DNA from 4 places in the Dactylosporangium sp. NPDC050688 genome. Region 4 is predicted to be linked to each of the others. Evidence: riboswitches for the same ligand, from Rfam matches in the RefSeq annotation. Region 4 holds a riboswitch; each other region holds the start of a gene.
What was found. Region 4 has a riboswitch for cobalamin ahead of bluB (5,6-dimethylbenzimidazole synthase). Riboswitches for the same ligand answer to the same signal wherever they lie in the genome.
Positions count from the first base shown of each region.

Region 1: another riboswitch for cobalamin. It lies ahead of AB0H83_RS33245 (ABC transporter substrate-binding protein); the one in region 4 lies ahead of bluB (5,6-dimethylbenzimidazole synthase).
Region 2: another riboswitch for cobalamin. It lies ahead of AB0H83_RS19360 (CbtB domain-containing protein); the one in region 4 lies ahead of bluB (5,6-dimethylbenzimidazole synthase).
Region 3: another riboswitch for cobalamin. It lies ahead of AB0H83_RS30225 (VWA domain-containing protein); the one in region 4 lies ahead of bluB (5,6-dimethylbenzimidazole synthase).

Region 1 is NZ_JBFAIC010000044.1:66,318-68,508, reverse strand. It holds gene AB0H83_RS33250 (FtsX-like permease family protein) at 1-962, shown strand, start outside; cobalamin riboswitch at 1,057-1,195, shown strand; gene AB0H83_RS33245 (ABC transporter substrate-binding protein) at 1,284-2,191, shown strand, end outside.
Region 2 is NZ_JBFAIC010000018.1:36,887-39,077, reverse strand. It holds gene AB0H83_RS19370 (helix-turn-helix transcriptional regulator) at 1-204, shown strand, start outside; gene AB0H83_RS19365 (CbtA family protein) at 254-985, opposite strand; gene AB0H83_RS19360 (CbtB domain-containing protein) at 1,000-1,215, opposite strand; cobalamin riboswitch at 1,252-1,398, opposite strand; gene AB0H83_RS19355 (hypothetical protein) at 1,643-1,876, opposite strand; gene AB0H83_RS19350 (YbaB/EbfC family nucleoid-associated protein) at 1,994-2,191, shown strand, end outside.
Region 3 is NZ_JBFAIC010000037.1:88,718-90,908, forward strand. It holds gene AB0H83_RS30220 (copper resistance protein CopC) at 1-730, shown strand, start outside; cobalamin riboswitch at 947-1,071, shown strand; gene AB0H83_RS30225 (VWA domain-containing protein) at 1,129-2,191, shown strand, end outside.
Region 4 is NZ_JBFAIC010000026.1:1,776-3,966, forward strand. It holds gene AB0H83_RS24210 (YciI family protein) at 1-251, opposite strand, end outside; gene bluB (5,6-dimethylbenzimidazole synthase) at 364-984, opposite strand; cobalamin riboswitch at 1,023-1,229, opposite strand; gene AB0H83_RS24220 (Uma2 family endonuclease) at 1,458-1,976, shown strand; gene AB0H83_RS24225 (HAD family hydrolase) at 2,032-2,191, shown strand, end outside.

The DNA.
Region 1 (2,191 bases), on a different contig from region 4:
CGGCCGCGGCGACCTCGACGCCCGCCCTCGCCGCGCGCATCGCCGCCGCACCCGGGATCGACCACGTCGTCGTCGCACAGGTCACCGACCGGGCCAGGGTCATCGCCGACGCCGCGATCACCGCCCCCCGCCTGGTGATCGTCGACGCCGCCGCGTTCCAGCGGCTGCTCGCCGCCACCCCGCTGCCGGACGCACCGGCGCTCGCCCGGCTCGCGAACCCCGCCCCCGGCGACGTCCCCGCGCTGGTGCTCTCCGGCGACGGCAGCCTCCAGCCCGGCATGCACCTGCAACTGCCCCAGCCGGACGGCGCCCCGGCGATCCGGCTCACCGCCGTCGGCACCGCGCCCGCCATCGGCGGCGCCACCGACCTCGTCGTCGTGGACACCGCCGGCCTCGCTGCCGCCGGCCTGACCACCGTGCCCAACACCGTCTGGGTGACCGGTCCCGGCACCGCCGCCGCCGTCGCCTCGGGTGACTCCGCCGCCAACGTCGTGCTCCGCGCCGACGTGGAACGCGCGCGCCGCGCTGCGCCGCTGACCGCGGGTCTGCTGCGGCTGGCCCGCACCGCCGCCGCGACGCTGCTGGTGCTGGGACTGCTCGGGCTCGCCCTCGGCGCCGCCGCCGGCGCACCGCAACGCTGGCAGACCCTCACCCGCCTGCGCACCCTCGGCCTGCGGCCACGTGACGCCCGCTGGATCGCGGCCGGCGAGCTGCTGCCTGCGGTGCTGCTCGCCGCCGTGGGCGGCCCGCTGCTCGGCGCGGTGCTGGCCCGGCTCACGCTCGGCCCGCTCGAACTGCGGCTGCTCACCCGCCAGACCGTTGACCCTTCCCTGGTACTGCCGTGGGGGTGGCTCGCGCTGCTGGGCGGGGTGCTGCTGGCGGCGGTCGCCGTCGTGGTGCCGGTCGAGGCGGCGCTGCGCCGCCGCCGGCAGCTGGGCGAGGTGCTCCGCGCGGGCGAGTGACCCGGCGCAGTGTCCGCGGGGCGCACCAGGCTGCGGTCGAACCGGTGCTGTCCCTGCACGTCGAACTCGGTCGCGTGGTCCTGGCCGACCCCGACCGGCGTCGATGTACTACGGTTCAGGCGACCACCCGCAGCGAAACCGGTGCGACACCGGTGCTGTCCCGCAACTGTGATGCCCCGATCCGTACGGTCCGGGGACTAGCCAGGTCGCCTGCCGGGGACGGTCGCGAACCGCGCTCTCGAGGAAGGGCGCCTTGCGGGCGGGGCATGTTCGTCACCCCCTGTCGGCGAAGCACCGACTCCTCGACCGACAGGAGGACTGATGAGCAGACGCACCCCGGTAACGTTCGGTGCCGCCCTGGTCGCCATCGCGCTCACGCTCGGCGCTTGCGCCGGCGGCGCGGACGGCACCCCGCAGCCCGGCTCCGCCGACGCCGCCGCGTATCCGGTGACGGTGGGCAAGGTCACGCTGGAGCAACGCCCCACGAAGATCGTGTCGCTGTCGCCGAGCACCACCGAGATGCTCTTCGCGATCGGTGCGGGCGCGCAGGTGACGGCGGTCGACGACCAATCCGACTATCCGGCCGAGGTACCGACGTCGCAGTTGTCCGGGTTCCAGCCGAACGCCGAGGCGATCGTGGCCAAGAACCCCGACCTGGTCGTCCTGACCACCGACGCCAACAAGGTCGTCGAGCAGCTCGCCAAGTTCAAGATCCCGGTCTACCTCGCACCGGCGGCCGTCACGCTCGACGACACGTACCGGCAGATCGACGAGCTGGGCCGGCTCACGGGCCACGGCTCCGAGGCCACGGACCTGGTCGGACGCATGCGCCACGACGTCGACAAGCTGATCAAGGGCCTGCCGCCGCGCTCGAGCAAGCTGACGTACTACTACGAGCTCGACCCGACGCTGTACACGGTCACCGGCAGCACGTTCGTCGGCTCGCTGTTCACCATGGCAGGCCTGCAGAACGTGGCCGATCCCGCGGACCCCGGCGGCGCGAAGGGCGGCTATCCCCAGCTCTCCGTCGAGGTGCTGGTCCAGGCCGACCCGGATCTGGTGTTCCTCGCCGACGCGAAGTGCTGCAAGCAGTCGGCCGAGACGGTCGCCGCCCGCCCCGGCTGGTCCGGCATCACCGCGGTGAAGACCGGGCGGATCGTCGCGCTGGACGACGCCGTGGCGTCCCGCTGGGGCCCGCGCGCGGTCGATCTGCTCCGGGCCATCGTCGA
Region 2 (2,191 bases), on a different contig from region 4:
TACGAGTGGCTGTACGTCCTCGCCGGTGACCTGCGGCTCATCCTCGGCGAGCGGGAGCTGGTGCTGCGCCCGGGCGAGGTCGCGGAGTTCGAGACGAACACGCCGCACTGGTTCGGGCCGGCCGGGGAGCAGGCGGTGGAGATCCTGCACCTGTTCGGCCCGCAAGGGGAGAAACCCCGGGTCCGCGCCCGGCCACGGCCGTGAACAGACGTGCGGTGCCCGGCGAGACCGGGCACCGCACGACGAGCGATGTTCAGGCGGCGACGGGCTGTGCCCGCACCACCGCGGCCGCGCGCTCGCTGCGTTCGGTGAGGTATCCGAACAGCAGCCCGAGCGTGGCCCAGGTGACCGCCTGCGTGCCCAGCGACGCGAGCCGGAACCGCCACAGCAGGACCGGGGCGAAGCCGTCGGGCACCTCGTTGACCGCCGGCAGCAGCGCGATCGCGGCACCGACGACCACGACGGCGCCGAGGACCCCGGCGATCGTCGCGTTCCAGGTGCCGAGGCGCGGCTGCAGCGACCGGCTGACGACGATCGCGCCGATGACCGCGGCGACCCCGATGACCAGCATCAGGAAGTACAGCCCGGTGCGCTGCTGCAGCGTGTCGGCGTTGCCGGTGGCCGGCGGGTTGGCCGGGTACTTCAGGAACGGCACCAAAGCCACCCCGACAAACCCGGCGAGGGCGACGATCCCGGCCGTGGCGCGGGCGCTGATCCGCCCGATCCGCCCGAGCGTGACCGCGACCGCGATGGCGAACAGGCCGCCGAGGGCGACCCCGTACACGATCGAGGCGGTGGCCAGGCCGAGCGTGCTCTGCACGGTCCGGCTGAACGGCCCGTGCTCGTGGCCGGCGGCCTGGGCCTCCTCGAACGCGATCGCGTCGTTGATCGGGCCCTCACCGAACAGGTAGGCGAACAGGAACGCGGCCACGCCGGCGGCAGCGCCGACGATCATCCCGCGGACCAGCAGGGTACGGGCGCTCATGGTGGCTCCCCGGCTCAGTGGCAGGGGAAGCCGAGCAGGTGCCGACCGTCGTGGACGAACTCGTGCACGGCCTCGCCGGACACGAGCGAGGTGATGCCCTGCTCGGCGCCGACGAAGTAGAGCAGCACGACGGCGAGCACGACGCCGAAGGTCGCCCACGGCAGGATCTGCCGCAGCGGGATCGGGGCCGGAGCCGTGACCGGGGTGGGAAGAGCCGAGATCGTGGCCATGCTGATGCAGCCTCCTGCGGGATTTCGCGTCCCATCGAGCGTTGTCGTGGCGGTGGCCGGGTCTGACTCCCACACCTCGTGGTTACAGCGGCGCGACCGTGCCGGGCTTGCACCGGCTTCCGTTCACCGTCACGTTGATGTTTCGGACGGTACGGACGGCGTACCAGCGTGTCAATCGACGCGCGGCGCCGCCACCCTTCCGATGCCCCCGCGCCGCAGGTCACGGCGCAGGCGGCCCGCGGGTGTGCCATCCGAAAGGTGATCAGCTTCTCGGTGCGGATCAGCCTGTCACCGGCAGCGCGGCCAGGTCCGTGCCGACCCGGTGCAGGCCGTCGAGGCGCCGCTGGAGGGTCTTGCCGCTCGGGCTGAGGAACTCGTCGTACTTCGCCCACACCGCGCCGGAGGTCGTCGCGGCCGCCGACCGGCACTACCCGTGGGCGTTCAAGGCGACCGGCGCGGCGCCGCCGAAGACGAGGCATGTGTCGCGCGGCCGCATCGTCTTGCCGTCGCAGGTCGGGCGGTACTCCGCGATCCGCCGCGACGACTCCTGCGCCCGCTGCGCCGCGGTCGTCGAGCCGCTGGCCAGCATCTGCCATCCGATCAGCAGGAGCACCCCCGCCAGGACGAACCGGACGACCAACCCCGTATGCCGTGATTTCACGGTGAGATGTATAGCAGCCGATGGCCGGGCGTAGGGGGCGCGGCAGCGGCGCGGGCGGCCCGGCCAGTAGGCTGGCCGGGCTTCGGTTCTACGACTGGACACGCACGGGGGGCGTCGATGTATCCGGATCAGGAGGCGGTGCAGCGGATCACCGCCGAGTTCGAGCAGCGGCAGCGGACGATCGAGACCGCGACCGCCGACGCCCGCGCCGGGCGCACCGTACACGAGGCCGAGGGCGGGGCCATCCGGGTCACCGTCGACGGCCGGTTCCGGGTCGCGGAGCTGTACCTCAGCGCGTACGCGGTGCGCGACCCC
Region 3 (2,191 bases), on a different contig from region 4:
CAGCGTCATTGCGGTCAATGCCGTCAGGGTTGCGGTGCTGGCCGTCGTCGCGGCGCTCGGCCTCGTGGTGACCGCGGTGCCCGCCGCCGCGCACGGGCAGCTGGCCATGTCGGACCCCGTCCAGGACAGCACGGTCGACCAGCCGCGGGCCGACGTGGCGCTGTACTTCACCGAGCAGCCGGCGTCCTTCGCGTGGTTCACCGTGACCGCCCCGTCCGGGCAGCGGGTCGACGGCGGCTGGCGCGGCGGGGAGCCCAAGCGCCTCGACAAGCCGGTCCAGGAGTACTTCCTCGTCGACGGCAAGTTCGAGCCGAAGGTCTACAACACCGGCTTCCCGGCGCTGGTGGCCGTCTCGCACTGGCCGGAGCAGGGTTTGTACGTCGTGGCGTACCAGTCGGTCGCCTCCGACGGCGAGGCGGTGAAGGGGCAGCTGCGGTTCACGTACGGCGGGCCGGTGACGCCGGCGCCGGCGGGCTGGACCGCCCCGACGGCCGGGCCGTCCGAGGCGCTGACCCGGGCGCTGAGCAAGGAGAGCGCGCCAGCGGCCGCGGCACCCACCGCCGGCCCCCAGCAGGCCGCGCCGCCGCCCGCCCCGGCGACCCCGTTCGTGCTCACCGACTGGCTGATCCCGGCGCTGCTCATCGTGGGCGTCGGCGCGATGGTCTGGCTCGCCGCCCGCCGCGCTCCAGTGCCGCCGGAGAAGAAACGCCGCAAGGCCGCCCTCCGGTAAAGCCTTGGGTAAGGCCCTCCGAGCGGCTGCGTCTCCGCGCCCAGCCGGGCCGGTTTGGCCGCCTTCCCCGCCCGGCGCAGCACGGCACACAGGACGGCGTGCGCCGCGGTCCTCCACACGTCCCCTGTTCGGCCCCGCGCGCCGCCGGCCAAGGATTTGGGTCACGTTGACGTCACTGGGAGCCCTGGGACAGGATGAACCCCGAGCGGTCACAGGGAGGAACCCAGTGCGATTCTGGGACGGTCCCGCCACTGTGACCGGGGAGTCGTCCTCCAGCGCACGGGCCACGGCCACAGGTCGGAAGGTCGGGGGACGGCGGCGATCCGGGAGTCAGGAGACTCCGGCCGCTCGTGCTCCATGACCCAGCGGGCGCGGACCCGCTCGAGGAGGATGTGCCCGTGACGTCGCCGTATCCGTTCTCGGCCGTGGTCGGCCTGCCCGACCTGCGCCTCGCGCTGCTGCTCACCGCCGTGTCCCCGGCGATCGGCGGGGTGCTCGTCCGGGGTGAGAAGGGCACCGCCAAGTCGACCGTCGTGCGGGGCCTCGCCACGCTGCTGCCGGAGGTCGACGTCGTCGCCGGCTGCCGGTTCGCCTGCGACCCCGCCGCGCCGGACCGGTCCTGCCCCGACGGCCCGCATCCGGTGGACGCGCCCCTGAGCAGCGCCGTGCGCCGCCGGTCCGCCCTGGTCGAGCTGCCCGTCGGTGCCACCGAGGACCGGGTCGTCGGCACCCTCGACCTGCAGCGGGCCCTCGGCGACGGGGTCAAGGCCTACGAGCCCGGCCTGCTCGCCGCCGCCCACCGCGGCGTGCTCTACGTCGACGAGGTCAACCTCCTGCCCGACCATCTCGTCGACCTGCTCCTCGACGCCGCCGCGATGGGCCGCGCCCACGTCGAGCGCGACGGGGTCTCCGTCCAGCATGCCGCCAGGTTCCTGCTCGTCGGCACCATGAACCCGGAGGAGGGCGAGCCGCGCCCGCAGCTCGTCGACCGGTTCGGCCTGGTCGTCGGGGTGACGTCGCCGACCACCGCCGCGCCCCGGGCCGAGGTGGTGCGGCGGCGGCTGGCGTACGAGCACGACCCCGAAGCCTTCGCGGCCCGCTTCGTCGAGGAGGACGCCGCCCTCGCCGCCCGCATCGCCGCCGCCCGGCGGGCGCTGCCCGGGGTGTCGCTGCCGGACCGCCAGCTCGACCGCATCGCGCGGATCTGCCTGGCGTACCGGGTCGACGGGCTGCGCGCCGACATCGTGGTGGCCCGCACCGCGGTCGCGCTGGCGGCCTGGCACGGCCGGACCGTGGTGACGAAGGACGACCTGCGCGACGCGGCCCGGCTCGCTCTGCCGCACCGGCGCCGCCGCGACCCCCTGGACCCACCCGGCGCCGACCAGGAACGCCTCGAGGAGATCCTGGAGCAGGAGCTCGGCGGCCCCGACGACGACCACGACGACGGCGGCGGCGAGCGCC
Region 4 (2,191 bases):
ACGACGTAGAACCCGCCGAGGGCCTCCTTCGACTCCAGGAACGGCCCGTCAGTCGTGACGAGCCGCCCGCCGCCGGAGCCACGCAGGGTCGTCGCGGTCGCCGAGCCCTCCAGCTCCTGCCCGTGCAGGACGCCGGTCCCGGCCGCGGCGTGGAACGCCCGGTGGCCCTCCTCCTTCGCCCGCCGCTCCTGCTCGGTCTCGGCGTCCCAGCGCTGCTCGTCGCCGTAGATGAGGATCAGGTACTTCGCCATTGTCCGTCCCATTCGTCCATCGGGCCCGTTGTCGTGCCCGTCCAGCTGTACGACGAACCGCAGTGCGGCAGAATCGACAAGCGCCGCCGGGTGAGCTGGAGCCAACCGACAGCTACCAGCGGTCGTGGTGCAGCGCCGCGGCGAGCGGGGTGCGGTGCCGCCAGCCGTGCCGCTCCAGGTCCGGCACCGTCTCCAGGTGCGTCACCGGCCCGAGGCACAGCCACGCGACCGGGCGGATCGTCTCGGGGATGCCCAGCAGCTCACGCACGAACGGCTCGCGGTAGAACGACACCCACCCCACGCCCAGGTCCTCGGCGGTCGCGGCGAGCCACAGATTCTGGATGGCGAGGCACACCGAGTAGAGGCCGGCGTCGGCGATCGCGTGCCGCCCCAGCACTCCCGGTCCGCCGCGGCCGGCGTCGTACGTGACGACCACCGACATCGTCGACTCCAGCACCCCATCGATCTTGATCCGGGCGAACGTCCCGGCGGCCTCGCCGTCAAGGGTCGCGGCGAACGTCGCCCGCTCCTGCCGGACGTGCTCGTGAAACGCGCGGCGCAGCCCGGGGTCGCGCACGAGGACGAAGTCCCACGGCTGGGTCAGCCCCACGCTCGGGGCCGCGTGCGCGGCGCTCAGCACGCGGTCGAGGACCTCGCCGGGGATCGGCGCCCCGGTGAACTGGCCGCGCACGTCGCGGCGGCGGCGCACGACGTCGTACAGGTCGGTGCTCATGAGGGCAGGCTCCCGCTGCTCGGCCCGCCCCGTCGCGGGGCGGGCGGTGACCGCGAGGCCGGTCTTCGGACTCTCGGATCAACGCCTGCACCGTCCGCCTTCCCAGCCCGCAGGCCAGTGACCGCACGCCGCGCGGGCGCGCATGGACGGCAGCTCCCCGATCACCGCGGCGGGCCCGTGCCGGATTCACACCGGCTTCCCGATTCTCCCCGGTCGCCCGGGGCACCTCGCATCAGTTCATGCCGCCGCAAGCCTAAACGCCTGGCCTAGACGCACAGCCGGTAATGCGTGGTGAGCCGCCCCTCCTCCAGCAGGTGGAACGCGAGCGCCGGCGGCGGCTCCGGACGGGCCTCGGCAGTGATATGGGCTTATGCTCATATCTGTCATTGTGGCACGGATCGCGGCAGGGTCGTCGGTATGCTTCGGGCGTGGACAGGAGGAGCGACATGAGCGCAGCGGCTGTTGGCGCTCGGATGCCGACCACGATCACCCTCGACGACGTCGCGGCCATGGCGGATGCGGATGAGCATCACCGCTACGAGCTGAGTCGAGAAGGGGTGCTGTCCATCATGCCGCCGGCCCACCCGGAGCATGCGGTGACCGTCGCCAAGATGGTGCACTGGTTCCACGCCAATGGGTTTGGACCCGAGCAGATCATGGTCGACTGCGGCATCCACGTCGGCGGCGGGCGGCAGCCGGACGTGACGGTCTGGGCGAAGGACAAGCCACCACGCGCGGCACGCTCCAGCTACGCGGGCATCGACGGACTACTTCTCGCGGTCGAGGTGGTGTCGCCCGACAGCGAGCACATCGACCGCGTCATCAAGCGCGACGAGTATGCGACGGCCGGCGTCCCCCGCTACTGGATCGTCGGTCGCGACGCGGCCACCACCTTGCAGGCGCTGGTCCTGCGCGACGGCGAGTTCGTGACGGAGCACGAGCCGCGGCCCCTGGCCTGGCTGCTGAACGGGCCCGTGCCCGACCTCAGCTGAGGGCAACAGCACCGGTGGAAATAGGTCAGGTTCGTCACCGGTACCATCCCCGCACGTGACGGTGCAGGGAGTACTGCTCGACCTCGACGGCACGCTGCTGGACCACGAGGGCGCGGTGACCGCGGCGCTGCTGCGGTGGCTGCCCACGATCGGGGTCGGACCGGACGCGCGGACCCTGGCCCTGTGGCGCACCGTGCAGGAGCGGCACCTGGCCG